DNA from 3 places in the Arthrobacter sp. K410C genome. Region 3 is predicted to be linked to each of the others. Evidence: riboswitches for the same ligand, from Rfam matches in the RefSeq annotation. Region 3 holds a riboswitch; each other region holds the start of a gene.
What was found. A riboswitch is a leader RNA that binds a small molecule or an ion and turns the genes downstream of it on or off. The one in region 3 is predicted to bind cyclic di-AMP.
Positions count from the first base shown of each region.

Region 1: linked by a shared signal. The riboswitch ahead of AC5RU7_RS09620 (aggregation-promoting factor C-terminal-like domain-containing protein) and the one ahead of AC5RU7_RS16355 (LysM peptidoglycan-binding domain-containing protein) in region 3 are both predicted to bind cyclic di-AMP.
Region 2: linked by a shared signal. The riboswitch ahead of AC5RU7_RS14460 (M23 family metallopeptidase) and the one ahead of AC5RU7_RS16355 (LysM peptidoglycan-binding domain-containing protein) in region 3 are both predicted to bind cyclic di-AMP.

Region 1 is NZ_JBNHFJ010000005.1:27,950-38,049, reverse strand. Features, by position in the region: gene AC5RU7_RS09645 (glycosyltransferase family 4 protein) at 1-1,023, shown strand, start outside; gene tadA (tRNA adenosine(34) deaminase TadA) at 1,033-1,536, opposite strand; gene AC5RU7_RS09635 (phosphatase PAP2 family protein) at 1,598-2,401, shown strand; gene upp (uracil phosphoribosyltransferase) at 2,414-3,049, shown strand; gene AC5RU7_RS09625 (glyoxalase superfamily protein) at 3,095-3,469, shown strand; gene AC5RU7_RS09620 (aggregation-promoting factor C-terminal-like domain-containing protein) at 3,530-4,264, opposite strand; cyclic di-AMP (ydaO/yuaA leader) riboswitch at 4,270-4,429, opposite strand; gene AC5RU7_RS09615 (winged helix-turn-helix domain-containing protein) at 5,441-6,304, shown strand; gene AC5RU7_RS09610 (SixA phosphatase family protein) at 6,370-6,897, shown strand; gene AC5RU7_RS09605 (EamA family transporter) at 6,936-7,934, shown strand; gene AC5RU7_RS09600 (TetR/AcrR family transcriptional regulator) at 8,488-9,129, opposite strand; gene AC5RU7_RS09595 (YhgE/Pip family protein) at 9,126-10,100, opposite strand, start outside.
Region 2 is NZ_JBNHFJ010000010.1:21,342-31,441, reverse strand. Features, by position in the region: gene AC5RU7_RS14490 (molybdopterin molybdotransferase MoeA) at 1-1,336, opposite strand, end outside; gene AC5RU7_RS14485 (DUF6457 domain-containing protein) at 1,333-1,626, opposite strand; gene mobA (molybdenum cofactor guanylyltransferase) at 1,667-2,317, opposite strand; gene AC5RU7_RS14475 (HNH endonuclease) at 2,370-2,870, opposite strand; gene AC5RU7_RS14470 (NlpC/P60 family protein) at 3,161-3,934, opposite strand; gene AC5RU7_RS14465 (C40 family peptidase) at 4,095-4,769, opposite strand; cyclic di-AMP (ydaO/yuaA leader) riboswitch at 4,840-5,018, opposite strand; gene AC5RU7_RS14460 (M23 family metallopeptidase) at 5,147-5,968, opposite strand; cyclic di-AMP (ydaO/yuaA leader) riboswitch at 5,979-6,198, opposite strand; gene AC5RU7_RS14455 (iron-dependent transcriptional repressor DtxR) at 6,330-7,025, opposite strand; gene serC (phosphoserine transaminase) at 7,308-8,438, shown strand; gene AC5RU7_RS14445 (DUF3027 domain-containing protein) at 8,521-9,135, opposite strand; gene AC5RU7_RS14440 (cold-shock protein) at 9,142-9,525, opposite strand; gene AC5RU7_RS14435 (hypothetical protein) at 9,729-9,962, shown strand; gene AC5RU7_RS14430 (helicase-associated domain-containing protein) at 9,974-10,100, shown strand, end outside.
Region 3 is NZ_JBNHFJ010000013.1:28,619-38,718, forward strand. Features, by position in the region: gene AC5RU7_RS16340 (ribonuclease Z) at 1-187, shown strand, start outside; gene AC5RU7_RS16345 (APC family permease) at 207-1,649, shown strand; gene AC5RU7_RS16350 (protein adenylyltransferase SelO) at 1,646-3,121, shown strand; gene AC5RU7_RS16355 (LysM peptidoglycan-binding domain-containing protein) at 3,256-4,119, opposite strand; cyclic di-AMP (ydaO/yuaA leader) riboswitch at 4,123-4,293, opposite strand; gene AC5RU7_RS16360 (aggregation-promoting factor C-terminal-like domain-containing protein) at 4,574-5,926, shown strand; gene AC5RU7_RS16365 (TraR/DksA family transcriptional regulator) at 5,948-6,304, shown strand; gene AC5RU7_RS16370 (DNA alkylation repair protein) at 6,301-6,888, shown strand; gene AC5RU7_RS16375 (DUF1810 domain-containing protein) at 6,872-7,315, shown strand; gene AC5RU7_RS16380 (glucose 1-dehydrogenase) at 7,319-8,212, opposite strand; gene AC5RU7_RS16385 (metallophosphoesterase family protein) at 8,301-8,807, opposite strand; gene AC5RU7_RS16390 (DUF1918 domain-containing protein) at 8,882-9,073, shown strand; gene AC5RU7_RS16395 (NUDIX domain-containing protein) at 9,124-9,654, shown strand; gene AC5RU7_RS16400 (endonuclease/exonuclease/phosphatase family protein) at 9,651-10,100, opposite strand, start outside.

The DNA.
Region 1 (10,100 bases), on a different contig from region 3:
CTGGTCCGCGGGATGACGGAGCTCGGGGCCGACGTCGAGGTGGTGCCCGTTGAAGGCGCCTGGCCGGAACCCTCGGCCAAGGACCGGCGCCGGTTCGGCGGCATTATCGGCGCCTGGGGTCCGGAGGCGGAGCAGGAGCCTGCTGTGGATATCGTGGACGGGCTCGTCGCCGTCGGCGTCCCGGACGAACTGGAGTATGCAGCCAAGGCCGGGCGGCAAGCCTGGGTCCTGGCGCACATGACAGTTGATGTGACGGCTGATCCTGGCCCGGTGGAACGTGAGGCGCGGGCCATGCGGGCAGCCTCCGGAATCATTTCCACCAGCACCAGCACGGCGGCCATCCTGCAGGAGCGCCATGGGCTGGCCGGGATCCGTGTCGCCCTCCCCGGCGTCGATCCCGCACCGGTGGCATCCGGATACCGCCCGCCACGCCTCATTGTCGTGGCGGCCCACCTGCCCAACAAGGACCAGTTGCTGACCGTGGAAGCCCTCGCCCTAATCAAGGATCTTGAGTGGAGTGCAGCCATGGTGGGGTCTGACCAGGCGGACCCGGATTACGCGGCGGAGGTGCGGGCCGCCGTCGCTGCCAGCGGGCTGGACGACCGGCTCAGGATCACTGGCGAGCTCCTGGGCGATGCCCTGGAAAATGCGTGGGACGCCGCGGACCTCAGCCTGCTGGTGTCCCGTGTGGAGGCATTCGGCATGGTGGTCACCGAGTCACTGGCACGGGGAATCCCGGTGGTGGTGCGGCAGGGGACAGGTGCAGAGGAAGCGCTCGGGCTGGCACGGTTGGTGAAGGACGACGGCGGCGCCCGGCTTCCCGGCGCGGCCGTACCGCTTGTGCCGGGGGACCGGGAGAACCCCGCGAGGCTCGCCGGCGTCCTGCGCCACTGGCTGCGGGACCAGGCAACGAGGGACGAATGGCGGGCGGCCGCGCTGGCGGCCCGTGACCGGCTGCCGGGGTGGGACCAGACGGCAAGAGTCGTACTGGAGGCGTTGGAGCCCGGGGAGGCGGCGGAGTAGGACTTCCCGCTACAGACGGCTGCGGTGTCCGGCGAAGAAATCACGGAGCAGTTCCGCGCATTCGGCTTCCCGCACCCCGGAGTAAACCTCCACCCAGTGGTTGAGCCGGCGCTCGCGGAGGACGTCGAACACCGATCCCGCGGCGCCCGCCTTCTCGTCCCAGGCACCGAAGACAACCCTGGGAATCCGGGCGAGGACGATAGCGCCGGCACACATGGCGCACGGTTCAAGGGTGACCACCAACGTGCAGTCGGACAACCGCCAGCCGTCGGCCTTCCCGCCGTCGCGGGCCGCAAGCTCGCGCAGCCGCTCCGCTGCCTGGCGGATGGCCACCACCTCGGCGTGTGCCGTGGGGTCCCCAAGCTCCTCCCGCTGGTTGCGTCCGGAACCCAGCACCGCGCCGTCGGGCCCCAGCACCACGGCGCCGATTGGCACATCCTCTGTTGCAAGGGCGCGGCGGGCCTCCGCAAGGGCAAGACCCATCCACGTGTCGTGTTTTCCAGTGGAGACCATGGCTCAATGATAGTTTCGAAGGATACCCTGAGCCCGTGACGACCAGCCCCGGGAGGCACAAATGAGCACCGTCCGTGACCGCGTGGACAGATGGTTCAAACCATATGCCGCCCTGTGGCTGACCCTGATCATCGGTGGAACCCTTGTGCTTGCCATGGCGCTGCTGGGCGCCGAGGTGTACTCGGACGTGGTGGATGAGGAAGGCCTGGCCAGCCTCGATATTCCTGCACTCGACTATTCGCAGTCACTGCGGAACCCCGAAACGGACGCCTTCGTCACCGCATTCACAAACATCGGTGGCGGGGTCGGGATGCCCATCCTCGCGAGCATCCTCACCGCCTGGCTCACGTTCCTGAGCCGGTCCTGGCGGCCGCTGATCCTGGTTGGCGGTGCAGCCGCGGTGTCCACCACGGCAACCACGATCGGCAAGCGCCTGGTGGGCCGGACCCGTCCCGAACATACGGAGGCCGTGCCACCGTATGAAACCACGCCGTCCTTTCCAAGTGGCCATACCCTGAACACCACCGTGGTGATCGGCGTGCTGCTCTATATCCTGTGCCTGCACTTCTTCAAGCTGTGGGTCCGCATCACCGCCATCACAACGGGCGTGATCTTCATCATCGCGATGGGATTGAGCCGGGTATACCTGGGGCACCACTGGCTCACGGACGTGATGGCCGGCTGGCTGCTGGGCCTCGCGTGGGTGCTGATGGTCATACTTGCCCACCGGCTGTTCCACATGATCAGGCGGCGGGAGCACGTGGGCCCGGCACCCGATTTCGAGCATCCAGTGGTGCGGGATGTGGTGGTTGATGCCCTGCATCACGACGGCCCCGGCGGGCACGGGAAGGACAACGCCGGGTGATAGTTTTGACGCATGCGAACTCTCGTTGTGGACCACCCGCTCGTCGCCCATAAGCTCACCGTCCTGAGGGACAAAAACACCCCGTCCCCGGTGTTCCGGCAGTTGACCGAAGAGCTGGTGACCCTCCTCGCCTACGAGGCGACCCGCGAAGTCCGCACCGAACCCGTCACCATTGAAACGCCCGTCAGCAGCACCGTGGGAACCGCATTCACCAAGCCCACCCCGCTGGTGGTACCCATCCTGCGCGCCGGCCTGGGCATGCTCGAGGGCATGACCAAGCTCGTCCCCACCGCCGAAGTGGGGTTCCTCGGCATGGCCCGGGATGAAGAAACCCTGGACATCATCACCTACGCCGAACGGCTTCCCGAAAACCTCACCGACCGCCAGATCTTCGTCCTGGACCCCATGCTCGCCACCGGCGGAACCCTGCGCGAGGCCATCAAGTTCTTGTTCAAGCGCGGCGCCTCGGACGTCACCTGCATCTGCCTGCTGGCCGCACCTGAGGGCCTCGCCAAGCTGGAAGAGGAACTCGCGGACGCCAACGTGACGATTGTCCTGGCATCCATCGACGAGAAGTTGAACGACAAGTCCTACATTGTTCCCGGGCTCGGGGACGCGGGCGATCGCCTGTACGGCATCGCCGGCTGAGGTTCAAGCCTTCCAAGACCAGGGGCTCAGCCGTAGCCTGTGCCCATGGACTGGAAACTTGAACTCGTGTTTGTCCCTGTGTCCGATGTGGACCGTGCCAAGGATTTTTACGTCAACAAGGTTGGCTTCAACGCCGATTTCGACCAGCGGCCCACTGACTCCATCCGCTTCGTCCAGCTGACTCCGCCGGGCTCGGCCTGCTCCATCTGCATTGGTGAAGGACTTACGGACGCCCCTCCGGGGACCGGTTCCAACCTCCAGCTGGTGGTCAACGACATCGAAGCCGCGCACCGCCACCTCAAGGAGAACGGCGTGGACGTCAGCGACGTGGACGTGCAGGACTGGGGCCACTTCGTCTACTTCGCCGATCCGGACGGCAACAGGTGGGCAGTGCAGTACATCCCGGGACGGGACTCTTAAGCCCAAAATCCCCGTCCCTGACGCACGGACAGCGTAAGGGCCGGGGAATTCTGCAGCGGCTTAGTACCAGTTGTTGGCGTAGTGGAAGTTCAGCGCGCCACAGGGGGACTGGTAGCGCTCCTTGATGTAGTTCAGGCCCCAGTTGATCTGTGTGCGGTAGTTGGTGAGGTAGTCCGCACCGGCGCTGGCCATCTTCTCGGCGGGCAGGGACTGCACGATGCCGTAGGCGCCGCTGCTGGGGTTGGTGGCCGTGGTGGTCCAGTCGGATTCCTTGGTCCAGAGCGTCACCAGGCACTGCATCTGGTCCTGGGCCCAGCCGTAGGAACCAAGCTGGCCGGCGGCGTAGGCCTGCGCGCCTGCCGGGTCATTGACCGCGACGACGGGAGCCGGCTCGGGTGCAGGTGCCGGAGCGGGCTCCGGTGCGGGTGCGGGCTCGGGTGCCGGAGCAGGCTCAGCCGCGGGGACGGGCTCCGGCGCGGGTGCGGCGGCAGGCTCGGCGGCCTGGGGAACAACGTTGATTTCGGCGGGGGCGGGAGACTCGGCCGGGTTGGACCGGATCTCGCTCTTTTCGATGCTCATCTGCGCATCGGAGTCCGCCGCCGTGGTGCTTGTGGTGGACGCCGCCGGAATAAAAGCATTTGTCGCCTGGCCGGCGGCGCCGAGGCCAACCAGCAGCGCACCGGACGTTGCGAGGACCGCGGCACGCTTGCCGAGGGTGAACTTCTTGCCTTCCGGACGCTGGGAATCGCTGTCTGAACCCTGTTTCGGGCGCGGTTTAGCCGGGAATGTAAACATGATGAATCGCCTCTCACACCTGCGGAGTTAGCTGTCGGGTTCGGATGAGGGCATCCGGCCGCACGGAAATATCACGTGCTGGCTTAACCCCAAGGGCAAGTCAGTGCCCGGGACGGTGGGTCCCCCGCCTCTGCCTTCGATCAAGCGGAATCCGGGAAGTGGCAGAGCTTGGCGTCATCCGGATATACGGCCCGAACGGGAACCGTACCCAATCGACGCTACAGGAGTTCAGGGCTTAAGTCACATTTAGGTAACGGACATCACGATGACGGCGCGTCGACTTGTGCCAGTCGGCCCACATGGGCGGGTGGAGGGCTATGGGTCTGGCCCGGCTGTGATGCGAACGTGACCTTCCTTCGTCGGCCGGGCTATTCATTGCCATTTGGACAAGCCCCATCCGCTGGTTCCCTCCGCGGCCGAGGCCTGGCCTCTTCACCCAAACATTGCCATGAGTAACAGCGCCTGGACCTCCGGTGTGGACGGGCGGACCCTGCGCGGCAGTTCAAGCCGTCGAATTTGAGAGCATCGCATCCAGTGGTCACAGTCCAGTCGACCGTACATACGGCGCTCGCGGCCGGGAGGTATTCGGCCCGGACGCGAAGGCCAGGTGCAGGGAGCGGAGGTGATCCTGCGCCTCGGGGCCGATCAACGCGGGTCTGGCGGGAAAATTTCTTCCCTTGCTCCGCGCGCCGCTGGACACGCGCCGCGTCAGTAGGGGGCGATTTTGGCAATTCGCACTCACTTGAATAAAGAACTTCGTGGCGGCGCTTTTCGCGAAGTATATTCTGCCAACCGCCCCTTTTGTGGGGGCAAATCGGATAACGAATGTTATTCTTTGGCTTCCGCCAGAATCGTGATCTGCGCCACAATAGAGCATTTCGTCTCACAATGCGGACGATTCGATCCATTGTTACTTGCAAGTTGCCATTGTTACGCTGCACACTTCCAATGTGAACAAGAACTCAACAGCACCTGCAGCCGCAGAATATTGGCCCAGCACATCAGCTGCTGCCGACATGCGCTGTTGTCGAATGCACGCCTGACCTTCTCCACCCATCGAAGTTCTTAGGCATTCGCCCCCCAGCCCAGCGTCGGGCGCCCCTCCCCAGTTCGCATTGCGGGAAAACCCAGCATTCGAGCCGCGATGGCGGCCATTCACATTGAGGTAAGCAATCCATGTCTGTTGCATCCGGATACGTCCACATCTCTGTCCGTAACGCCGCCAAGGCAGGCCAGCCCTCCGGCCTCCGCCCCGGATTTGGTCCGCGCCCGTCAATTTCGCCGTCTTCCGGAAGCAGCTTCCCAGCCCAGGGCTACGCGCCGCAGGGCTACAACCCCAACTCCTACGGGCAGCTCCGCGCCGTTCCCACGGCTGACTCCGCTCCTGTAACGGCACCCACGCCCGTGGTGGCAGGACCCAACGCCGTCCGCCCGGTGGCCAATGACAATGTTGCCCGCGGGTTCGTCCTGTACATGGGCATCGACGAGGAAACCGCTGCGGCTGCCGGCACCTCCATCGCCAAGCTTGCGCAGGAAATCCGCGCCTACGCCCAGTCCCTGGTAACCGGCGCCGAAAGCTATGCAGCCGTTGCCGTTGCCCCCGCGGGCACCCCCGGTTCGGCGCTCGACGTCGTCCGTTCCACCTTCGGCGACCCCACGGTGAACTCCCGCCAGCGCACCGAGACGCCCCGTCCGCAGCAGCCGCAGGAGCCGCGCCCGTCCGGTGTCCTGATCGATCTTGCCCGCCGCGAAGTCCACCTCGACGGCGAATCGCTCAACCTGACGTTCAAGGAGTTCGAGCTCCTCAACTACCTGGTGGAAAACGGCACCCGCACCGTGGGCCGCGACGAACTGCTCGAAGGCCTGTGGCGGAACGCCGAGGAAGTGCCCAACGAGCGCACCATCGACGTCCACATCCGCCGCCTCCGCTCCAAGCTGGGCCGCCTCGCCAACACGGTCCGCACCGTCCGCGGCCAGGGCTACCGATTCTACGAGCACCCGGAAGTAGTGGTCTGGGCCGCTCCTGAATACTCGATCTGACCCCAGGTCTTCCAACCAGCACCCGTCCCCGTTTGGGGCGGGTGCTGGTTCGTTAAGCTTGGGGCATGAGTGAGCACCATCTTCGCCGCCTTGTGATCATGCGCCATGCCAAGGCGGACTGGCCCGGCGGTGTGCCCGACCACGAGCGGCCGCTGGAGGAGCGCGGCCACCGGGAGGCGCCACTGGCCGGGCGCTGGCTGCTCAAGCACAACATCGTCCCGGACTTCATCCTCTGCTCCAGCGCCCTGCGCACGCGCCAGACCTGCACCTGGGTGTGCTCGGAGCTGGGGGACAAGGCACCCACGCCGAAGCTGGAGGACGGCCTGTATGCCGCCTCCGCCCTCCGCATGCTCTCCGTCATCAACCACGTGCCGGATACCGTGACAACGCTCATGCTGATTTCCCACCTGCCGGGCGTGCAGGACCTGGCCATCCACCTCGCCTCCCGCGATTCCGACCACGACGCCTATATGGACGCGGCCACCCGTTTCCCCACCAGCGCACTCACCGTACTGGAGACGGAAAAGCCCTGGGCGGAGCTGGACGGGCAGGATGCCAGGATCATCAAGTTCAAGGTGCCCCGCGCCCATTAGCCCCGGTTCCGGCGGGTGGTTCTGGCAGAGTAGGGAGCGTGAATCTCCGGGACTCCCTGCTTGCAGTGCTGGTGGCCGTGCTCTGGGGCCTGAACTTCGTGGCAATCGACATCGGCCTGCACCCGGGCGGCGTGGAGGTGCCCCCGCTCCTGTTCGTGGCCATGCGCTTCATTTTGGTGGTCCTGCCGTGGATCTTCTTCATCAGGAAACCGGACGTCAGCTGGATGGCGATCATCGGCGTCGGGCTCTTCATGAGTGCGGGCCAGTTCGGCCTCCTCTACTTGTCCATGGCGCTGGGGATGCCGGCCGGCCTGGCGTCCCTGGTCTTGCAGGCCCAGGTACTGCTGACCGTCCTCCTCGCCGCCGCGTTCCTTGGTGAGCGGCCGAACCGCAGGCAGCTGACCGGCGTCGTCCTGGGCGTGGTGGGCCTCGCCGTGGTTGCCGCGGGCCGGAGTGCGGTTGCACCCCTGCTGCCGTTCCTGATCGTGCTCGCGGCGGCCCTGTCCTGGGCGGCGGGAAACGTCATCGCCCGGAAAGCGAAGGCAGCCTCCGGGCTGGGACTGGTGGTCTGGTCCGGCGCCGTGGTCCCGTTACCCCTCACCGCGCTCTCGCTCCTCGTGGACGGCCCGGACGCGGTACTCGCCACGCTCGCCACCCTCCAGGCGCCCACCATCCTCACCGCGCTCTATACCGCCGTCTTTGCCTCACTGGTGGGCTACGGCATCTGGAACCGGCTCCTGGCCAGCCACCCGTCGTCGGCCGTTGTGCCGTTTACGTTGCTGGTCCCCGTGGTGGGGATGACCGCCGCATGGCTTGTGCTGGGGGAGGTGCCGACGCTCACCGAGCTGGCCGGCGGCCTGCTGCTCCTGGGCGGGGTGGCGACGGCGGTGCTGACCCTGGGCGGGTGGCGTCAGCGCCGCGGGGTGGAACCGGCGCCGGGCTTGGGAGCAGGCCTGCGGGCGGGATCCGCGGACGACGACGGCCGCTTGGCTGTCGGGGGTACGCGCGACGTGGTCCGCGATCCGGAGCCGCGCTGAGCCGCGCCGCTTCTTGCCGCGCCGCCCTTTGCTGCCCTGCCCTTTGCGGCCGCGATTTTAGGTCCGGCGCCGCTGGATGCAGCGCCCTTGGTGGCCGCCGGCCGGGAAGCAACAGGCCGCCGCTTCGCTGCGGGCCGCCGGGCAGGCGCCACCCTTCTGCCGGCAGGCCAGGCGGCACCAATGAACAGGACCAGGAACGTTGCCACAAGGGACACCCCGGCGCCGAAGAAGTAGTTGTCTGGATCATTGGTGGGCACCGGCGTGCCCAGAAACGTGGACTGGCCGTCAAACGCCAGCTCCCACGTGCTTAGGAACGCCAGGACAAGGCCGAGAGTGAGGCTGGTTCCGGCCCCGACGCACAGCAACACCAGCCGGCGGCCCCGCATCAGGACCTCGCCGATGGCGGACAAATACGCAAGGGCAAGCACGCCAAGGAACGCGAGGAACACGGGCTCGGCGAGGGTCATCCCCGTGAGCACGAGCAGCAACGCCGCAACGATGCCGGTGATGACCGCGAACTTTCCGCTTTTCCCCATGTGGCGCATGTGCACCATCATTCCGGAGGAGCAGGCTGCCGCAGGACGTAGCCGCGCATGATGGCCATGATTGCTGCAACACTTTGGTCACGGCTGCGCTCGGGGTTGTAAGTCTGCCTGTCGAGCCCCACCACAAAGCAGGCACCGAAGATTGCCGTCTCCAGGCTGCCCCGGGACACGGACTCGTCCACAGGGTACGCCTGCGCCACATCGTCTACGGCCTGGGCAATGACGGCCAGCAGCTCGCCGCGCAGCACCGCGAAGGTGCCCTGCCATTCGCTGGGCGTCCGCCAGTTCTCGCTCACCCAGAGCCGGGCGAAGGACGGATACTCGGCCATGAAGTCCATGGCCTGGCCGATCATGGCTTCCATGGCCTGCAGCGGATCCTGTGCCGGCCCTGTCCCGGCCTCGAGCAGCCGTGCCTTCAGGATATCCACGCCGTGCCGCAGCAGCTGCGCGATGAGTTCCGATTTGCTGCCGAAGTTGTAATAGACGGTGCCCTTGGACACCCCGGCGGCGTGGGCGATCTCGTCCACGGTGACGTTGGCGGCTCCGCGTCGGCCAATAAGCTCCATGGACGCGTCGAAGAGTTTTTGCCGGGTGGCAGTGGTCCGTCCTGGCCGCTGCCCTTTTGCTGGCGCCGGGGGCCCGGAGGTCATGCTGCAATCTCCGGTTTCAGCGTCTTCAGCGTCCAGTATTTGTTCCTGCGGACGGCCAGTGTGGACAGGACGGCCCCCAGCAGGGTGTAGCCCAGGAGTCCGAGGACCGTGGGGAGGATCATGGACAGGTCGGCCCCGTAAATCAGGTGCCGCATGCCCGTGACCACGTATCCCATAGGCAGTACCTGGTGCGCCACGTGGAGGGGTTCCGGCGTGGTCTGCCAGGGGAACGTGCCGCCGGAGGACACCAGCTGGAGCACCAGCAGGATCAGCACCACCAGTTTGCCCGGCGACCCCAGCAGCGCCACGATTCCCTGGATGAGGGCGCTGAAGGCCGTGGCCGCCGCCAGCATGAACAGCCACATGAGGACCGGGTGCACCGGGTTCAGCCCCAGCGCGAGGTTCACCACGAGTGTAAGCAGGGTGGCCTGGACCGCGGACACCGCCAGGAACGGCAGCCAGCCGCCGACGGCGATCTTCCAGGACGGCGCGTTGGATGCCAGTGCCCGCTGCGTGATGGGCCGCATGACCTGCACCAGCATGAAGATGCCGATCCACAGCGCCAGGGTGAGGAAGAACGGTGCAAGCCCCGCCCCGTAGGAGTCGGCCTTCGCCTGGGAAACGTTGCTGACGGCGACAGGATCGGCCATCACCCGCGACAGGTTGTTCTTCTGGGCATCGTCTGGGTTGGGTACCTGCCCCGCACCCTTGCCGAGCTCGTCCGCCAGCGAACGTGAGCCATCGGCGGCAGTGGCAGTCCCCGCGGCAAGCTGGGCAGCGCCGGCAGACAGCTTCCGGGCGCCTTCGGCGAGGCCGGCAGTGCCGTCCAGGGCTGCTTGTCCGCCGGTTGCCAGCGTGGCGGCACCGGTGTGCAGCTGGTCCGCCCCGCTGGACGCCTGCTGGACGGCGTCCTTGAGTGCCGGCGTCCCTGCAGCGAGCTGCGCGGCGCCGACGCTGACGGACTCGGCGCC
Region 2 (10,100 bases), on a different contig from region 3:
CCGGCTTACCCGCGGCCCGGCCAGCCCGGCTGCTCTTCGGCTTCGCTTTGGCGGGGGTGTCCGCCGGCTCGGGAATGGGCGGACCCCACGGCAGCGCAAAAGCCGGTACGGGCTCCCCCAACTGCACCCCATGCGGCGGCACCACCATGACGCCGTCAGCGAAAGCCAGTCCCCGCATCATTCCCGGACCCGTGTGCTGGGCCGGCGACGCCATGCCGTACAGGAGGCGGAAGGGCATCAGCCGCGTCCGCCCGGGGTCGGGTTCGATCACTGTGCCGGACGGAACCTGCTGCACGGCCGGCATGGCTCCGTGGCCCAGCGCAGCGAGCAACGGAGCACCTACGGTGCACAGCGCCATCATCGCGGCCAGCGGATTGCCCGGCAGCCCCAGCACGAACCGGCCGTCCGGCAGCTCAGCCAGCACGGCGGGATGCCCGGGCCGCATGGCCACGCCATCCACCAGGAGCCGCCCGCCCAGTTCGGCCACCGCCCTGCGCAGGTGGTCAGTACCGGAGCGGCCGGTCCCGCCTGTGGTAATCACGACGTCGGCGGGCAGGTCCGGCACGCCCGGCACCTCCGGGACCACATCCTCCAGGGCGGCGAGCCATTCCTGGTAGGAGTCACCGATCTTTTGCTGGCCGCCGGCGATGCCGCCCAGCATCGTGACCACCGCAGGAAGCTGCGGGCCGAACGTGTCCCGCACCTTGCCCGGAACGGGAAGTCCCTGCGCCACCACCTCGGAGCCTGTCAGCAGGAGCCGCACCAGCGGTTTGCCCTGGACACGCAGCTCGTCATACCCAGCGAGGGCAGCGAGGGCCAGATGGGCCGGATTCAGCTCCACTCCGGCAGCGACCAGGAGGTCACCCTCCATGGCTTCCTCGCCCGCCTTCCGGATATGCTGCCCCATCCGGGGCTCGCCGGGGCGGGCATTGCCGCCCGTTGTCAGGATCGGCAGACCGTCGTCGTCTTTGCCCAGCACGGCATTCTCGCTGCGAAGGACGGCCTTGCCTCCGGGGGGTATCAGGCCGCCTGTCACGATCGGGCTGGCCTGGTGCGGCGCCAGCCTTGTCCCCGGTTCCGCCGGAATCCAGGGCCCTGTCCCGTTGACTACCCACCCGTCCATCGCGGAGGACGCATAGTGGGGCATGTCCTGCAGTGCCACAATGTCCTGGTCCAGCCTGCGTCCAAGGGCCAGGCCGAGCGCTACGGGCCCGGCAGGGATCGGCGTTGCGGCATCAAAAGCGGCCTGCCGGGCTTCTTCCCAGGTGTGGGCGAGATGGTGATGCGCGTCCTGCCCTTCGGCTTCGCCGGCTTCTGAGGGGGCCTCCTCCGTCATTCGCCGGGAGTCCCGGCAGCTTCAGCATCGTAGTCGGCGGCCAGGGAGCGGGCTACGGCGAGGGCCGAGTCCATGGAGGCGGCGTCTGTTGCCCGGCCTGCCCCTGAGGCGAGGCCGGCGGCGTAGCCTGCAATGAAAGTGGTCAGCGGGGCGGCCGGGCGCACCACGGAGTGGGCAGCCACTCCGGCGAGCGAGAGAATGGCATTGACATCCACCTGGACGTCTTCGAGTTCATAGGCCTGGAGCAGTGACCTGCACCATTCCTCCAGCGTCTCTTCCTGGCTTTTCACGAACTGCCTCCCAAGTTAACTGCGGCTGCGCCGGCCCTGGTCATCGTCCTGGTGGCCGGCGGAAAATCCCTAGCGCGGCAGCATCGTCCCACGTATCCACATCAGCTGTTGAGGCGGCGGATACGGTGACAAGCTGCACGTCCAGACTAGCAAGGAGGGAGCGGACAGAGCCGTTGATTAAGGCTCCCCTGGCGGCGAGCTCGTGCACGGCTTTTTTTAGCCCGGCCGTGCGGTAAAAACCCGCCAGCGGCTGGGCTCTGCCTTGGGGAGTGCCATCGTCAGATGCGGCCATAACCACGTCGGGCCTGCCGGCACCGCCGCCAGCCAGTTCCGCTGCCAGCGCAGAGGAGAGCCGGGCCACGGCGTCCGACACCAACGGCATGTCGCAGGCCAGCACCAGCGTGTACTCCGCTTCGCTGCCAGCCCTTGACAGCACCTCCAGCCCGGCAGCAATGGCGGCGGCGGGGCCTGCAAACTCTGGCTGCTCCCGGCAGGACAAAACGCCCTCCGGCAGGCGCCCAGGATCGGGACCGACCACCACAGTCCGGCGGGCACCGGACGCCGCATCAAGGGATCGTTCCAGCAAGGTGGCACCGCGGAAAAGCAGGTGCTGTTTCGGTACTCCGCCCAGCCGGGAGGACCGGCCTCCGGCGAGGATCAGGGCATCGAAATGCGGCATTGGCTCTTGCACCGTTCCAGCCTAGCCAGCGGCAGGCAGGGACGCACAAACAGGGAAGGACCGCTCAGGCAGCGCGCTCGGGCAGCAGGAAGGGGTCCCACGCGGGGGTGGGCTTCTCCAGCTCCTTGATCTGCCAGATGGTGCCGCGCGGAGGCTCCGGAACGATGCGCAGTTTCCAGCCCATTTCCGCGGGCGTATGGTCACCCTTGGCGTTGTTGCAGCGGAGGCAGGCAGCCACGAGGTTTTCCCAGGAGTCGGCTCCGCCGCGTGATTTTGGGTGGACATGGTCGATCGTGTGCGCAGCCTTGCCGCAGTAGGCACACTTGTGCCCGTCCCGTCTCAGCACACCCCGCCGGCTGACGGCGGTGGCCTGGTTGTAGCGCGGGCGGATGTAGCGGTTGAGGAGGATCACCGAGGGACGGCCCAGTATTTCCTGTGGACCCACCACGGGGTCGTCCCCTTCGGCCACCACGCTCGCCTTGCCCGTGAGCACAAGCACCAGCGCCCGGCGGAAAGTGACAACCGCCAGCGGTTCATATCCAGCATTCAGAACGAGAGTGCGCATGCACGTACCTCTTCACGGCCGCACCCGTCAGGGGCACGAGGGCCGGCTGCCCTCGGCATGTCCGGGCTATGGATCGACACCACAAGAGTAAACACAGAAGCGCACTATCAGCTAATCGCCCTCGGGAAGGCATTTGATCCGTCCGCTGGCAGGCCGTCTCCTGGAGCCCTCCGCACGGACCGGCCGCAGGCCCCGCCTGCTTCCCTTAAAAGGGAAAGGACCCCTGCTTTGTGGGCAGGGGTCCTTCCTCCATCGCCGGCCGTCGGGGGCGCCGGCCGGGGACGCGGGGACTAGTTGACGCGGATGAAAACCGGGCCGGAGCCAACGTTGGCGCTGAAGACCACCGTCTGGTTGCCGTTGTAGCCGCCGTGGACCGCCTGGCCGTTGCCTGCGTAGACAGCAATGTGCGCCATGCCGGCGCCGCCGTCAGCGTAGTAGATCAGGTCGCCGGGCTGGGCTTCGGCAGCGCTCACCGTGCGGCCCAGTGACAGGTAGCCTGCAGGCCAGTCGTGGAAGTTGATGCCAACGGCCGCCAGGGAGTTGGTCACCAGCATGGTGCAGTCCTGCATGACACCCAGCTGGGCGTAGGCGGCGGACAGGATGGCTGCACCCTTGCCGCTGGCGGAAGCGGGCGCGGCAGGAGCAGACGCAGCAGAAACCTTGGCGGTGACCTTCGGAGCGGGAGCGGTCTGGGCAGCCGGGGCAGGGGCCGCCGGCGCGGCTTCCTCTACCTCAACCTCCGGCTCTTCCACGACCACGGGCGCCGGCGTGGTGGTCACGGCAGGCTTCTCGTAGGTGATGGCGATGGTGGAAGCAGCGGAGATGGGAGCTTCGATGGCCGATTCAACTTCCAGGGCGGACGCCGGAGCGGAGTCCCGCTGGATGTTGGCGTCGGCAGCGTTGGCGGCGACGCCGCTGGTCAGCACCAAGCCGGAGGCGGCAGCGATCACGGCGGCCTGGCGACCTACGCCGCCGGCGTTGTCGCCCACAGCCTTGGCAATGACGGCGATCGAGCTGGTTTTGGTGACCTCGGCACGGTGCCGTGCGGTAGCACGAGTAGTCATCAGTTCTCTCTTTCGATTACCTCGGGGCCTGTGGGCAACCCGAGAGTTTTGGACGCGCCGGCATCTTGGGGGTACGTCGGAGCGCCCCGAACGGGGATGGTGGTTTAGCGAAAAAGTGCGGGCAAAGAAATAGTTCCCGGGGCCGAAGCCCCAAGAACTATTAGCCTGCGAGGGTGAAGAAGGAGGAGGTGCCGGTAGCGGCGACGGAGTGCAGCAGAGTGCCCTGGGAGGGGTTGAGTGCGCTGATCATCATGCCGTTGCCGACGTAGATGCCGACGTGTGCGCCGCCGTTCTGCATCACCAGGTCACCCGGCTGGGGGGTGGAGGTGGGGGTCATGGCGGTCCATGCGTTCACGCGCGGGATGCTGATGCCGGCCTGGGCGTAAACCCACTGGGTGAAGCCCGAGCAATCCCAACCGGAGGTGGGGCTGGTGCCACCCCAGACGTAGGGGCTGCCAATGCCGGTGTAGGCGATGGCCGCGAGGCCGGTGGTGGCCGCAGAAGCGGCGGTCGCAACAACCTTTTCTGCCGCGGTTGACTGGGCGGAAGTGGCGGTTTCGTCCTCGTCGTCGGAGGTTGACTGCACGGTCACGCGTTCAACAACGGGGGCGGCGACGGTGGTGACCACCGGGCGCTCGAAGGAAACGGTGGCGGTAGGTGCTGCGGTGACTGCAAGTGCTGTCTGCGCGGAACCGGACTCGGTGGAAGCGGAGACACCGGCGGTGGTGTCCGCGGTGGCCGGCAGACCCATGGCAAGGACAAGGCCGGAAGCGGCTGCAACAACAGCAGCCTGGCGACCCACTGTCCCGGCGTTGGCACTAACAGCTTTGGACACGGCGTCCAAAGGGTTGGTACGGACCGGTTGCGCACGGTGGCGCGCAGAATTATGGCGTGAAGACACGAAGGTAGCCTCTCCCAATGCCTGCGAGGTGAGCTGTCGGATTCGGATGGGAGTCACCCGGCCGCGCCGCTTCAAGGAAGCTTTGCGACTTAACCCCAAGGCCTTCCGTGAAGAAGGCCAAAATTGGTTCCCCCGCCCCTGCCAGACGATGAAATGCGAACGGACCTTGAGCGGTGGCAGAGTTAGGCAATCCGCACAAGAGCGTCAACTTCGGAAAAGTTGACGCGAGTTAGACGGTACAGGAGTTTTGACTGAATGTCACATTCAGGTCACGGCTGGTCACGGCAATTCGAGAGTCAGCAACCATTTGACTAGAGCCAGCCCGTCGGATCCACTACTTCGCCGTTGACCTGCACCTCAAAGTGCAGGTGGCATCCGGTGGAGGCTCCGGTGGTTCCGCTCAGTGCCACAACCTCGCCGCGCGAGACCGTCTGGCCCTCAGTCACATTGAAGGACGACAGGTGGTTGTACGTGGTCTCCAGGCCGTTTCCGTGGTCGATCACCACACGGTTGCCGCCGCCGAACTGGTGCCAGCCTACAAACGTCACGGTGCCGGTGGCGGCCGCGAGAACTGAGGTCCCGCACTGGGCAACGTAGTCCTGCCCGCGGTGGAAGTCGCCGGAACCACCCGTGATGGGGCTGACGCGGTAACCGAAGGGCGAGGCTGTGGTCAGCGACGCCAGCGGGGCGCCCAGGCTTCCGGTGGATGCGGCGCGGGAAACAGCGCCGGCGGACTGGGCGCTCAGGAGCTGCTTGAGCTTGCCGTCCGGATCCGCCTGGGTCACTACGGCCGAGCGGCTGAAGTCGATCTCCGCTCCGGCTTCGGCGGAGATAGCGGGCTGCGGGGTCACAGCGGTGGCCGCAACAGGCGCAAGGCCCGCCCCGTCGGTGGCCATGACCGGGCTGGTGGCCGGAACAGTCACGGTGAGCACCAGGCCGGTGGCAGCCAGTGCCATGCCGGCCTTCTGGCCGATGCCGCTCGCCGAGGCGAACTCGGTGATTTGCCGGAACGGACCCCGACGGCGCCGCGCATCACGGTGGAGATCGCGGGGGCGCTCCGTGTGGATGACTTCGGCGACGCGCGGTGCCGAAGCGGGGCCAGCGGCGCGGCGGCGCCCCCTGGAGGTCTGCATGGACAAGAAGGATTCCTCTCTGGAAAGCCTGCGAAGTTAGCTGTCGGATTCGGGTCAGAGAGTTCAAAGACCCGGCCCGCCGTAAGCAAGCTTCGGCACAGAGATATCCGCTGAGGGATTCCTTCACTGGAAGAGGCTTGCTGCTGACGGACTTCACCCCAAGGCAGTCCCCCGCTGCCGCTTGTGGTTCCCCCGCCTCTGCCAGTTAGTGACTCGTGCTCCTGATCCGCTGGCAGAGCTCGGCTCCGGATCAGGTAACGCTTTTGTATCAACGCTTGGTTCAACTATAGGGGCTTAAGGCCCTAGGTAACAATTCCGTTATCTTGGCGTTACCGGCGTCACACCGGGCGGTCCGGCCTTCCTAGCGAACGTGAACGAACACGTGCGCGGCAACCTCCGGCGGAAGTTCCAGAGCGCCTTCAATGCCGGGCACGCGGACCGAGATGTAGTCGCCCACACGTTCAAGGGTTACCGCCGCGCCTGGGCGGATGCCTCCCTCATCGAGCTGGGACAGCAGTTCCGGCTCCACCTGGATGGGCTCTGCCAACCGGCTGACCGTGACCTCCGACGCAGGCCCGTAGGACTTCATGGCTTCCAGGAGGCTCGTCACCGTATCGCTGGAGGCAAGTGCGGGCTGGCCACCAAGTGCGGCAAGGCCCGGAATCGGATTGCCGTACGGCGATTCGGTGGGATGGTCCAGCATCTCGTAGATGCGCCGCTCCACCCGCTCGCTCATCACGTGCTCCCAGCGGCAGGCTTCGTCGTGCACATAAGCCCAGTCCAGCCCGATCACGTCGGCCAGGAGCCGCTCGGCCAGGCGATGCTTGCGCATGACCTCGGTGGCGCGCTTGCGGCCGACTTCGGTGAGCTCCAGGTGCCGGTCGCCGGAGACCACCACCAGGCCGTCGCGCTCCATCCTGCCGATGGTCTGGGACACCGTGGGACCCGAGTGGCGCAGGCGTTCCGCGATACGGGCCCGCAGGGCAACGATGTTCTCTTCTTCCAGTTCCAGAATGGTCCGAAGGTACATCTCCGTAGTGTCGATCAGATCCGTCATCCAGCTCAGCTCCTCGAGCGCAGTACCTTGCGTTGTCCCACCGTATCGCTGTTCACCGCGACGTAGTCCGTTGGCTAGCTTAGCCTATTTTGACTTAGTCCGAATAGTTGGAAGCCGCCTGGCAACCCGTCTCAGTGGCTGGACTATGACGGTCCCGGTTCCCGCCGAATCAGCTGTTCAGGCAGAATGGGAAAGGCCTTCGATGCAGTCATTGCCGACTGCGCGCCAGCGACCATCCACCCGTTCGGACCTAAGCGCGTCCACGCCGAAATTGGAGCCCCCGTGAGCGAACCAAGCATCACTATTCCTGCCGATCTCCTCCCCAAGGACGGGCGGTTCGGCGCCGGACCTTCAAAAGTCCGCCAGGAGCAGATTGATGCGCTGTCCGCCGCATCGAAGAACGTCCTGGGCACCTCGCACCGGCAGGCTCCGGTCAAGAACCTCGTCGGTTCAGTGCGCGAGGGCCTCAGCCAGTTCTTCCGCGCCCCGGAAGGATATGAGGTTATCCTGGGCGTGGGCGGTTCCACGGCGTTCTGGGATGTTGCCAGCTTCGGCCTGGTGGAGCAGAAGGCCCAGCATTTGTCCTTCGGTGAGTTCGGTTCCAAGTTTGCGGCCGCCACCAACAAGGCACCGTTCCTGGACGCCTCCTCCATCATCAAGTCCGAGCCCGGCACCCGGCCGGTGGCGCAGGCAGAGGCCGGTGTGGACGTGTATGCCTGGCCGCAGAACGAGACCTCCACGGGCGTGTACGCACCGGTCAAGCGGGTGGCAGGCGCGGATGAGGATGCACTGGTGCTGGTGGATGCCACCTCCGCAGCCGGCGGCCTGGACGTCGATGTGGCTGAGAGCGACGTCTACTACTTTGCCCCGCAGAAGAACTTTGCCTCCGACGGCGGACTGTGGCTTGGCCTGTTCTCCCCTGCTGCGCTGGAACGCGCCGCACGGGTCAAGGCAAGCGGCCGCTGGATTCCCGATTTCCTGGACCTGCAGACCGCCATTGACAACTCACGCCTCAACCAGACGTACAACACCCCGTCCCTGTCCACCCTGGTGACATTGGACGCCCAGGTGCAGTGGCTGAACTCAAACGGCGGGCTGGACTTCGCCGCGGCCCGGACAGCCGACTCGGCAGGGCGCATCTACAGCTGGGCCGACGCCGCCGAGTTCGCCACCCCCTTTGTCGCCAACCCGGATGAGCGCTCGAACGTCATTGCCACCATTGACTTCGACGAATCAGTGGATGCCGCCGTCGTAGCCAAGGTCCTGCGCGCCAACGGCATCGTGGACACGGAGCCGTACCGGAAGCTGGGCCGCAACCAGCTCCGGATTGCCACGTTCGTTGCCATCGAGCCTGACGACGTCTCCGCACTGCTGGCCAGCATCGACTACGTGGTGGGCGAGCTCCGCAAGTAGCCTTTCCTTAAGTACGACGGCGCCGCCCGGGTTTCGCCCGGACGGCGCCGTTTGTGTATCCCGGCAAGGGGACGTTCAGCAGTTACTCGCTGCCGGCGTCGTTCGCCGTCGCCTGCGTGGCAGGATCATCCGTGAAATCGGCATCGGCGGCGTCGGATTCCGTGAAACCGGCATCGGCGTCAGGTTCGGCAACAGCAGCGACGGAAACTGCCGGTGCGGTTTCTTCAGATTCGGAGGCTTCCCGTTCCTGCTGCTGCTCGTCCTCCGGACGGACGCGCTCAGCCCACGGCACCCATTCAGGAGCGAGGATCGAATCCTCGGACGGCAGCAGGCCCAGCTCGCTAACGGTGACCACCTTGGAGCGGGAGTTACGGGTTACCACCGCATACCATTGCCAGCCGGCGTAGCCGGCGAGCTTCGACTCGAACAGGTGCGTGACCAAACGGTCGCCTTCGCTCTTGGCTGCGAGGTGCCGCCCGATGTCCCCGGCGGCCGTGATGCCCTCCAGCGCGGTGCGGGCCGTATCGACGGCACCGGCAAGGAAGGCGTCCGGCTTGCCGGTCCGCCATACCGGCACGCCTGCCCGGCGCTTTGGCGCGTTCCTGGCTACCGCCGGGGCTGTTCCCGCTGCAGGAGCCGTCGCGGCACCTGCAGCGTCGTGCACCTGCGTCTGCGGCTGTTCAGCTTCCGGACTCATCGGCTGCTAAACGTCCAGCTCGTCGGCAACCTTACGCAGGGCAGCCGCGATTGCCTTGCCCTTGTTGCCTTCCGGGTATTTGCCTTTGGACAGCGTGCCGGACAGATTGTCCAGCACGCTCACCAGGTCCTGGACCAGCGGTGCGAGGTCCCGGGCGGCGGGCCGCTTTGCCTTGGCGATGGACGGCGTCTTGTCCAGAACCCGCAGGCCCAGGGCCTGGGCGCCCTTGCGTCCGTCGGCCACGCCGAATTCCACTCGGGTGCCGGCCTTGAGCTCCGTCACGCCCTCGGGCAGCGCCGATTTGGGCAGGAAAACCTCCTGGCCGTCCTCGCCTGCCAGGAACCCGAAGCCCTTGTCCTTGTCATACCACTTGACCTTGCCGGTAGGCACGTAATCAACCTTCTTCTGCTGTCATGAGACACGGCCAGCCGCCACCGCATCCGCATTGTTGTGCGGGTTCAAGGTATGGCTGCTCTAAACCGTGTTGGTCTATATCCTTCAAGGTTATCCTGCCCGGTGCCCTATTCACGCTTCCAACAGGGCCGGGCAACAGCGTTCACGCCGGGTGCCCGGAGCGCTGTAGCGTTACATTCATGACACCCTCGCGCTACCGGCGGCCCATCATGATCGCGGCCGCAGTCATTGCAGTGCTTTCCCTGGTGGCCGTGGGAGCAGTGATGGCCCTCGCTTTTGCCGGGTCGGTGGCGCCGTCATTGGTAACGTACGCGGCACTGTATGGCCTGCCGGTAGCGTTTCTCCTCATGCTCTTCCTCGTCCTGGACAGTGTTGCCGGGCGGCGCCGGGCAGGAAAGCCGGACCAGCGGTAACGTTGGGACTGATGTCCCTCATACGCGCGCTCGGCAAGGATCTGGAGTCACGCAGCGACGACTCGTTGCGTGCGCTTTTCGCCGCGCGGCCGGACCTGATCTCCCCTGCTGTTCCCGATTTCTCCGCCCTCGCTGCCC
Region 3 (10,100 bases):
CCGCACTCTGGTACTGACGCATTTCTCGTCCCGCTACGGCGACGACGCCACCGTGCTTGCCGCGCAGGCATCCGCACGCGCGGGCACGTCTGCCGTCACGGCCGCCGCGGACCTGCAGCGGATTCCCTTTCCGCAGCGGCGCAGCCCCGTGTCGACCTGGCACGCATCTTCCAGTCCCACCACCTGATCCGGCAAGGAGGCCGACAATGAGCGCCACATCCGAGGAAGTCCAGGGCGTTACTCCGCAGGGCAGGGAGCCCGAGCTGAAACGGGTCCTTGGCCCCAAGCTCCTCCTGCTCTTCATCGTGGGGGACATCCTTGGCGCCGGCGTCTACGCCGTGACGGGCACCATGGCCGGGACGGTGGGCGGGATTGTCTGGCTGCCGTTCCTCCTGGCCTTCGTGGTGGCGACGCTGACGGCCTTTTCCTACCTGGAGCTGGTCACCCAGTATCCCCAGGCGGCAGGCGCCGCCTTGTACACGCACAAGGCGTTCGGCATCCACTTCGTCACGTTCCTGGTGGCATTCGCGGTGGTCTGCTCGGGCATCACCAGCGCCTCAACCTCGGCCAATGTCCTGGCACAGAATTTCTTCGGCGGGCTGGAGGTCAACGGGGTCATGGGTGATCCCGGCCAGGGCATGATCACCGCCGTCGCCCTGGCATTCATGCTCCTGCTGGCCGCCATCAACCTGCGGGGTGTGGGGGAGAGCGTCAAGTTCAACGTGGTGCTCACCGTGGTGGAAATGGTGGCGCTGTGCATCGTGATCGGCGTCGGGTTCTTCGTCATGGCGCAGGGCACAGGCAACCCCGGCGAGATCTTCGTCTTCAGCGACTACCAGGACAAGGGCCTGTTCCTCGCCGTCACCGCCGCCACCTCCATCGCCTTCTTCGCCATGGTGGGCTTTGAGGACTCGGTGAACATGGTGGAGGAAACGCGCAATCCCGAGAAGATCTTCCCCCGGACCATGCTGACCGGCCTCGGCATCGCCGTGCTCCTTTACATGCTGGTTGCAGTGTCCGTAGTCAGCGTGCTGACACCCACAGAACTGGAGGGAATCCGCGAAGCCGAAGGCGCGGCACTGCTCGAAGTGGTGCATAAGGGCTCACCGGACTTTCCCATCGATAGGGTCTTCCCGTTCCTGGCCGTCTTCGCCGTGGCCAATACTGCGTTGATCAACATGCTCATGGCCAGCCGGCTGATCTACGGCATGGCCCGGCAGCAGGTCCTGCCGCGTCCCCTGGGCAAGGTCCTGCCCGTTCGCCGCACCCCGTGGGCCGGCATCGCCTTCTCCACGGTCCTTGCCCTGGGACTCATCCTCTATGTGGCCAGCGATCCGGAAAGCAACATCGTCGCCAACCTTTCCGGCACAACGGCATTCCTGCTGCTGTGCGTCTTCACCGTGGTGAACGTGGCATGCCTGGTGCTGCGCCGGAAGCGGGATCCGAACCGTAAGGTCTTTTTCACCTCGCCCGGCCCACTGCCCCTGGTGGCAGCCATCCTGTGTGCTTTCCTTGCCGGCCCATGGGTGGGACGCAACGTGATCCAGTACCAGATAGCCGGCGGGCTGATGGCAATCGGCGTGATCCTGTGGCTTGTCACCTGGCTGATCAACCGACGGACCAACCGCGGGGATAGGGTTAACCCATGACTACCGCTGCAGAATCAACGGTCATCCTCGAAAGCCGTTTCGCCAGCGAACTGGCAGACATGGCTGTTCCCTGGCAGGCGGAGGAAGCTCCGGAGCCCCGGCTCCTGGTCTTCAACGACGCCCTCGCGGAAGAGCTCGGGCTTGATGCCCGCTACCTGCGCAGCGCGGAGGGGGTGCGGTTGCTGCTGGGCAACCACGTGCCGGAGGGGGCAGCGCCGGTGGCCCAGGCCTACGCCGGGCACCAGTTCGGCGGATACTCACCCCTCTTGGGGGACGGGCGGGCCCTCCTGCTTGGCGAGATCCTGGACGCCAACGGCCGCCTGCGCGATATCCACCTCAAAGGCTCGGGCCGCACACCATTTGCGCGGGCAGGTGACGGGCGTGCCGTCGTCGGGCCCATGCTCCGGGAATACCTCGTCAGTGAGGCAATGCACGCGCTGGGGATTCCCACCACCAGGTCTCTCGCCGTCGTCGGCACCGGACGCCTGGTGCGCCGGGACGAGATGCTGCCCGGGGCAGTCCTGGCTCGGGTGGCCAGCAGCCACCTGCGGGTGGGGAGTTTCCAGTATGCGCGGGCCACGGACAACCTGGAGCTGCTGCGCCGCCTGGCGGACCACGCCATCAGCCGGCATTACCCCGCCGCCGCGGAAGCTGAGAATCCGTACCTTGCGCTTTTCCGGGCGGTGGTGTCGGCCCAGGCCGCGCTGGTGGCGCAATGGATGCTGGTGGGATTCGTCCACGGCGTGATGAACACGGACAACATGACCATTTCCGGCGAGACCATCGACTATGGGCCCTGTGCGTTCATGGACGACTTCAATCCCGCCGCCGTCTACAGTTCCATCGATGTGGGCGGGCGGTACGCCTACGCCAACCAGCCTGTTATTGCCGAATGGAACCTGGCGCGCCTCGCCGAGTCGATCCTTCCGCTGATCAACGAGGACCAGGAGCAGGCCGTCGCTCCCGCCGTGGAGGCGCTGGGCGAATTCCGCAGGCAGTACAGCGATGCTTGGTTCGACGGGATGAGGACCAAGCTGGGCCTGCCCGCCAGCCCCGCCGGAAGCCCTGAGGCCGAAGCGGCATCCGAACTGGTGGACGGGGTGGTTGCGATCCTGAAGGACGGCCCGGTGGACTACACGCGGTTCTTCCGCAACCTGGGCGAAGCAGCGCGCGGAAATGAAAGGCCTGTCCGGGGCATGGTCATGGACCTGGCAGCATTCGACGCCTGGGCCGGGCGCTGGCGGTCCATGAAGCCGGATGCGGACCGGATGGACCGGGTGAATCCCGTGTACATTCCGCGCAACCATCTGGTGGAAGAGGCGCTCGCTGCGGCCACCGGCGGCGACCTGGAGCCGCTTACCAGGCTCCTTGAAGCAGTGGGCTCCCCTTACGAAGAGCGACCCGGGCTGGAACGCTACGCCGAAGGCGCGCCGGAAGATTTCGGCAAGTACATGACGTTCTGCGGCACGTGACAGGCTGCGCCGCAAAGTGGCGGGGGGTCCCGGTGGCAACACGTTAACACGGCAAGGGCGGCAGCCGGGGTCTTCCCGGCTGCCGCCCTTATGTGCGCAGCTCTTGGTGCGGCTGCTTCAGTTGCGCGGGGTAACTACGCTACCCGGACGAAGGAAGCTCCGCCGAGCCAGCTGATGGAGTGGACTTCGGTCTTGTAGCCGTCCACGCCGCCGCTGACAACCTGGCCGTCGCCGGCGTACACGCCCACGTGGCCTGCAGTGATCACCAGGTCGCCGGGGGCGGGGGTGCCCACGGTGGTGCCGTACTGGTAGAACTGGCCGGGAGCCAGGTCACCGACGGACTTGCCGACGGAGCGGAGGGCCTTCTCCACCATGGCGGTGCAGTCCTGCTGCACGCCCAACTGGCCGTAGGCGGAAGCCAGGATGGCTGCACCCGTGCCGGTGCCGGTCGCGGCAGGTGCGGGGGCCGGGGCCGGAGCCGGAGCCGGGGCAACGGCCGCGGAGGCATAGTTCATGGTGGAGCCGGTGTTCGCCAGGGCAGGTGCGGCCTGGGCAGGAGCAGCGGCAGGTGCCACGTAGCCGGCGCCCGGAATGGTGATCTGGTCACCGGGGTAGATGATGGTGGAGATGTCCAGGCCGTTGGCGGCCAGCACATCGTTCAGGCTGACGCCGTGAGCGGCCGAGATGGCGCCCAGGGTGTCTCCGGAAACCACGGTGTAGACGTTGCCGGCGGCAGGGGCTGCGGCAGCGGGGGCAGCCACTGCGGCTGCCGGAGCGCTGGACGCCTGGACGCTAGCGGTTTCGGTGGTATCCGGGCCGGTCACGCCTGCATGGGCGGGAGCTCCAACACCGAACGCAATGCCGGACGCAGCGGCAACTGCGAGCATCGGACGGCTGAGCGTCCGTGCCTGGGACTTTGCGGAAGCAGCCAAGCCCTGGAGCGCGATTGAGCGGGCCGGAGTTGCGCGGTGACGGGCGGTAGGGAAATTTTTTGACACGTGTGATCGCCTCTCCCATGCCTGCGGGGTGAGCTGTCGGGTTCGGGTTGGAGATACCCGGCCGAAGGCAACCGCCCACAATGGACGGAGGCGCTATCGACTTAACCCCAAGGCCGTAACGGCCGTGGAAACTTGGTTCCCCCGTCCCTGCCAGCTGGAAAGCGATTGAATCCCGGGTCAGTGGCAGGGCTCGGCATACTGATGGGAATGTCCCGATTGGGAGGGACACCTGAAGACCATAACCCGGCCCCGGAGCAATTGTCACGTTTGGGTAACATACGAGGCGCTTCTATCAAATTAAGCAAACGTCTGGAGGTACTAGCACACCTTTCTGACCTCGCGTGATATTTTGCGGCTGGCGTCGCCTGTTATTTATGTCACAAACTTATTAAGGTAGCGGCGGGAGGTCGCCCAACCCTCAACCTAGTGTTGAAACCCGCTAAGCTTCGGAGCTATGCGCCTGATCGGAAGCATGTTCAAGCCCCCGCTGCTGGGAGGGCTGCTGGCACTTGCCCTGGCCGGCCCCGCTGCCCTGCCTCCGGCGGCCGCGGATGAGGCTCCGCCGGGCGGGTACCCATCGTGGGAAGACGTTCAGAAGGCGCAGCAGTCTGAAGCCGGGAAGGCGGCCGAGATCGAGAACATCACAGGCCTGCTTCAAGGCCTGCGGTCCGAGTCCGAAGCGCTCGGGACGGCCGCCGTGGCATCCGCAGCCGACTATGCACTGGCGGATGCCGCCCTGCAGTCCGCAACGGCCAGGGTGGATGCCCTTGCAGGCCAGGCTGCCCAGGCGGACGCGGAGTTGCAGCGGCATCAACAGGCCGTTGGTGCGCTGGCCGCCAGATCGTACAAGACCGGCGGAACCACCATGGGATTCTTTGTGGCACTGGAAGCTTTGGAGAACAACAGCATCCACGGGCTCAACGTCGTTGAGGTGGTGGGAGCCAAGACCGCGGATTTGGTCAGCCGGGCGGAGGCCGCCGGCAAAGCCACCGCTGCGCTGGCGGAGCAGGAAAAGACCGCCAGGGCGGAGCGCGAACGCCTGTCCGGGGAGGCGAAGGCCAAGCTGGACACTGCCCGTTCCGCCCAGGACGCGGTGGCCCGGCAGGTCGCCGAAGAGCAGCGGCGCAGCGGAGAGTTGACCGCGCAGCTGGCGTCCCTCAAGGGCACGACGGCGGCGCTCGAGGGCGAATACCGGCAAGGCCAGGCGGCGCTTGCAGCCTATGAGGCGGCGCAGGCTGCCAAGCGAGCGGCTGCCGAGGAGCAGGCCCGCCGGCAGGCAGCTGCAGATGCTGCCCTTGCCGGTGCTCAAAGACCTCCCGCTCCGGCAAACCCGGTCCCGGCAGCGCCGGTGCCAGCGAATCCCGCGCCGCTAAATCCGGCCCCGGTAAATCCTGCTCCCGTGAACCCGGCCCCGGCGAACCCCGCCCCCGTTGCCCCGGCGCCTGCAATCCCCGGCCCGCCCGCCGTCGTCGTGCCCTCCGTTCCAGGCGGCGCAGTCAACGATCCCGCTGCGGCCAAGAGCTACGCCTCCGGCCGCCTTGCAGCCTACGGCTGGGGCCAGGACCAGTTCCTGTGCCTCGCCCAGCTCTGGACCAAGGAATCCAACTGGCTGACCACCGCCACCAACCCCTACTCCGGGGCCTATGGGATTCCGCAGGCCCTGCCGCCCGGCAAGCTGGGAAGCGCCGGCAGCGACTGGCTTACCAGCTACCGTACGCAGATTGAGTGGGGGCTCGGGTATATCCGGGACCGCTACCGTACACCCTGCGCGGCGTGGGACCACTCCGTAGCCAGGAACTGGTACTGAGAGGCGCGCTAGGCTTTCTCCATGCCAGATTTTGAGCGGTTCCGGGTGCTGCTCGAGGAGGAGCGGAAGCGGAAGGCTGCACTGCTTCCGGACCTTCGCGCGGACATCGCCTCGGCCAGTTCGGCACGGCTCAATTCAAACGTCGATGACGAACACGATCCCGAGGGCGCCACGATCGCTTTCGAGCTGTCCCAGGCGGCCGCACTCCTGAAGCAGAGCGCCGCCGGCCTGGACCAGGTGGAGGCCGCCCTCGCCCGGCTGGACGCCGGAACCTATGGCACCTGCGCCGTCTGCGGCGAAGCCATTGCCGAGGGCAGGCTGGAAGCCCGGCCATGGACCGCGTTCTGCATCAACCACGCCGCGGCAGGCCGGCAGTGACAGCGGGGCCGGACATCGTTGCCGCGGCGGCGGAATTCATCGACCGTACGCTGCAGAACGAGGGCTCCTGGTACCGCGCGGACGACGTCGCCACCCGGCTGGGCGGGGTCCTCGCCTCCTACGGAGCCTCCGTGGGCGCTGTCCGGGGAACCGTCCGTGATGCGCTGCGGAAATTCAAAGCCCTGGACCACGATGCCACGGTCCAGCTGGCCTCAGTCCTCTGGGGCCGGCCCAACCCTGGCGCAAGGCCGGTCTTCGAGCGGCGGCTGGCTGCCGTGGTGCTGCTCCAAGCCAAGGCCGGATGGCTCCGCCACTCGGACCTGACCCGGATCGAAGGGTTCCTCCGCTCCGCTTCTACAGCGGAACTGGAAGGCCCCCTCGTGGCCGATGTGGTGGCGCCGCTGCTTGCCGGGCTGCCGGAGCGCGACAGGCAGCGCGCCGATGTGGTGCTGGCGCGGTGGGCCCAGGACCCGCACACCAGCCTGCGCCAGGCTGCAGCAGTACTTGGGCAGCCGCCAGGCGCCGGCTTCCCGCCCGGTCCCAACACCCCCCGACAAGGAGACATCCATGAACGATCCCTATGACCTTGAACGCTTCGTCGCTGCACAGGACAGCGGCGGGACATATGAGCAGGCCTTGTCCGAATTGCAGCTGGGCAGCAAGAGCGGCCACTGGATGTGGTTCGTCTTTCCGCAGATCGCCGGGCTGGGGCAGAGCGCCACCTCGCGGAAGTATGCCATCAGGTCACTGGACGAGGCCCGGGGATACCTTGAGCACGACGTGCTGGGTCCGCGCCTGCTGGAGTGCGCACAGGCCCTGACCAACCACGCCGGGCGCACGGCCGAGGATATTCTGGGCGGCATTGACGCCCGCAAGCTGCAGTCGTCCATGACGCTGTTCCTCCGCGCGGCGCCCGGCGAAACGGTGTTCAAGACCGTTCTTGCACAGTTCTTCGACGGCCAGCCCGACGAAGCCACCGATGAACTGCTCGCCGGGCAGGACCAGGCATAAGAACTACGGGGTGGGGCTGCCGCCGTTGACGTTCAGCGTCTCGCCCAGCACAAAACTGGACTCGGGCGAGGCCAGGAAAACATACGCCGGCGCGAGTTCTGCGGGCTGGCCGGCGCGGCCCAGCGGAGTGGACTGCCCGAACTCCGGCAGCTCCTCCTTGGGCTGGCCGCTGCTGACCTGCAACGGAGTCCAGATGGGTCCCGGCGCCACGGCATTGACACGGATCCCCTTGGGAGCGAGCTGCTGGGCCAGGCCTTTGGTGAAGTTGTTGATGCTGGCTTTGGTGGTGGCGTAGTCCACCAGCGTCGGGGAGGGGTTGTAGGCCTGCACCGAGGTGGTGTTGATGATGGTGGACCCCGCGGGCATGTGCGGAAGGGCTGCCTTGGTCAGCCAGAACATGGCGTAGACATTGGTCTTCAGCGTGTGGTCAAACTGCTCGTCCGTGATGTCCGCGAGGTCCTCCTGGGCCACCTGCTTTCCGGCGTTGTTGACCAGGATGTCCACACCACCCAGGACGGCCACCGCGGTATCCACCACGTCACGGCAGACAGACGGGTCCTTGAGGTCCCCGGGAACCTTCACGGCTTTGCGTCCCGCGGCTTCGATAATGCCCGCAATCCTGGCAGCGTCCTCCTCCTCCTGCGGCAGGTACGACATGACGACGTCGGCCCCCTCCCTGGCGAACGCGATGGCCGCGGCGGCACCGATACCCGAATCCGCACCGGTGACGATTGCCTTCCGGCCTTCCAGCCGTCCCGTGCCGCGGTAAGTTTCCTCACCGAGGTCCGCCTTGGGCGTCAGCTCCGCGTCCAGTCCCGGCTCGGGCTGGTGCTGCTCCGGCGGGGAAATGTGCTCGTAGGCGGTGACCGGATTCCGGAAAGTGTACTGGTCTGTCATGGCGGTCCTCCTGCTGGGTGGATTCCAAGAAGCTAAGTATGCTTACCGTCCCAGCCTAGGCAACCGGCGGCCACCTGCCAACCCGGAACTACTCCCGCGCCACCTCCACCAGGCGCACCTCCGCCAGCCGGCCGCCGTCGACCTTTGCTGTCATGTATGTGCAGGCGGGCTGGCGCCGGCGGTCCGTGGGCGAGCCGGGGTTGAGCAGCCGCAGGCCTGCCGGGGACGTGGTGTCCCAGGGGATGTGGCTGTGCCCGAAGACCAGGACGTCCGTGTCCGGATAGAGCGCCTCGCACCGCAGCTCCCGCCCCTTGGCCTGCCCGGTCTCATGGACCATGGCAAACCGGATGCCGTCCAGGGTGATGTGCGCGGTTTCAGGGAGGCGGGCGCGCAGGTCCGGCCCGTCATTGTTCCCGTAGACGCCCACCAGGTACCGGCTGCGTTCCTGGAATTTGTCCAGGACCCCGGCCTGCACCCAGTCACCGGCGTGGAAGACCACGTCTGCGCTTTCGACGGCGGCCCACACCGGGGCGGGCAGGTCTCTGGCCCGCTTGGGGATGTGGGTATCGGCAACCAGGACGATGTTCAGCGGCATAGGGAAATCCTGCCACGCTGGGCCTGTTCCGGTTCCCGTGAGAGTCGTAATCTGGGGGCTGGGAGGTGATTGCCATGGAGGCAGCGCAGGGCGACCGCATTATCGTCCACGGCCGGCATGTTGGATCCACGGACCGCCACGGGGTGATCCTGGAGGTGCGGGGACAGGACGGAACCCCGCCTTACCTGGTCCGCTTTGATGACGGGCACGAAACCATCATGTATCCCGGCGGTGATTTCGCCGTCGAACGCCCGCACGGCAACTGACGCCCGGCGTGTGCTGGGCCCGGGCATGATGTACCTGTCAGACTGGGCTGATGGATCATTCTCTGGCTTCCGCAGCGTCCACCACCCCGCCCCTCCGCACCGGTCCCCGGGATCCGGGCGACGCCTGGGTGGAGGGGGACCGCGGACGCTTTTGGGGGCGTTTCGGTGCGGCCGGCGTTCTTGCGTTCGATCCGCCCAGGGGGGTGCTGCTGCAGCACCGCGCGGTCTGGAGCCATAACGGCGGAACGTGGGGGTTGCCGGGTGGAGCGCTCCACCAGGGCGAGGAGCCCGTGGCCGGCGCGCTGCGGGAAGCCCAGGAGGAGGCGGCGGTTCCGCCGGAGGGTGTTGACGTGCTGTTCACTTCCCTCCTGGACCTGGGCTACTGGTCCTACACCACGGTGGTGGTGCTGGTGCGGGAGCCGTTCGACCCGGTGATCAGCGATCCCGAGAGCATCGAACTGCTGTGGGTCCCCCTTGACGAGGTGGAGCGGAAGGAACTGCACCCCGGCTTCGCTGCCGCCTGGCCGGACCTGAGGCGACGGCTTGCTGGCGCCGGCCCGTATCCCGGCGGCGCTTGCTAGTAGTCCGGACCGTATTCCGCCGTGACCAGGATGGGCAGGTGGTCCGAGTTGCCGCGCGGCAGCGTCTCTACGTTCTGGATGTCCAGGCCCAGGGACGTGGCAAAGTCGAAGTGGCCCTTGAATACCTTGTACCTGGTGTAGGTGCGCCGGTTGCTGAGGGAGAGGGCATACCCGGAGTTCTTCATGTGGATGTCCAGGTTCTTGGTGAAGAACGGGTAGTTGAAATCGCCCACCATCAGCGTCATCAGGCCTTTTCCCATGCTGAGCAGTTCGGCATGGGCAGCGTGGATCTGCTTGCGCCGGAGCGAATTGGAGGCGGTCAGCGGCGCCGCGTGGAACGAGCCGATCACCAGTTCATGCTGGGTGTCGTTGTCCATCACGCGCACCCCAATCAGCCGTTCGTGCGCCGGAGCCAGGACCCTGTCGTGCATCGACTTCTTCAGGGC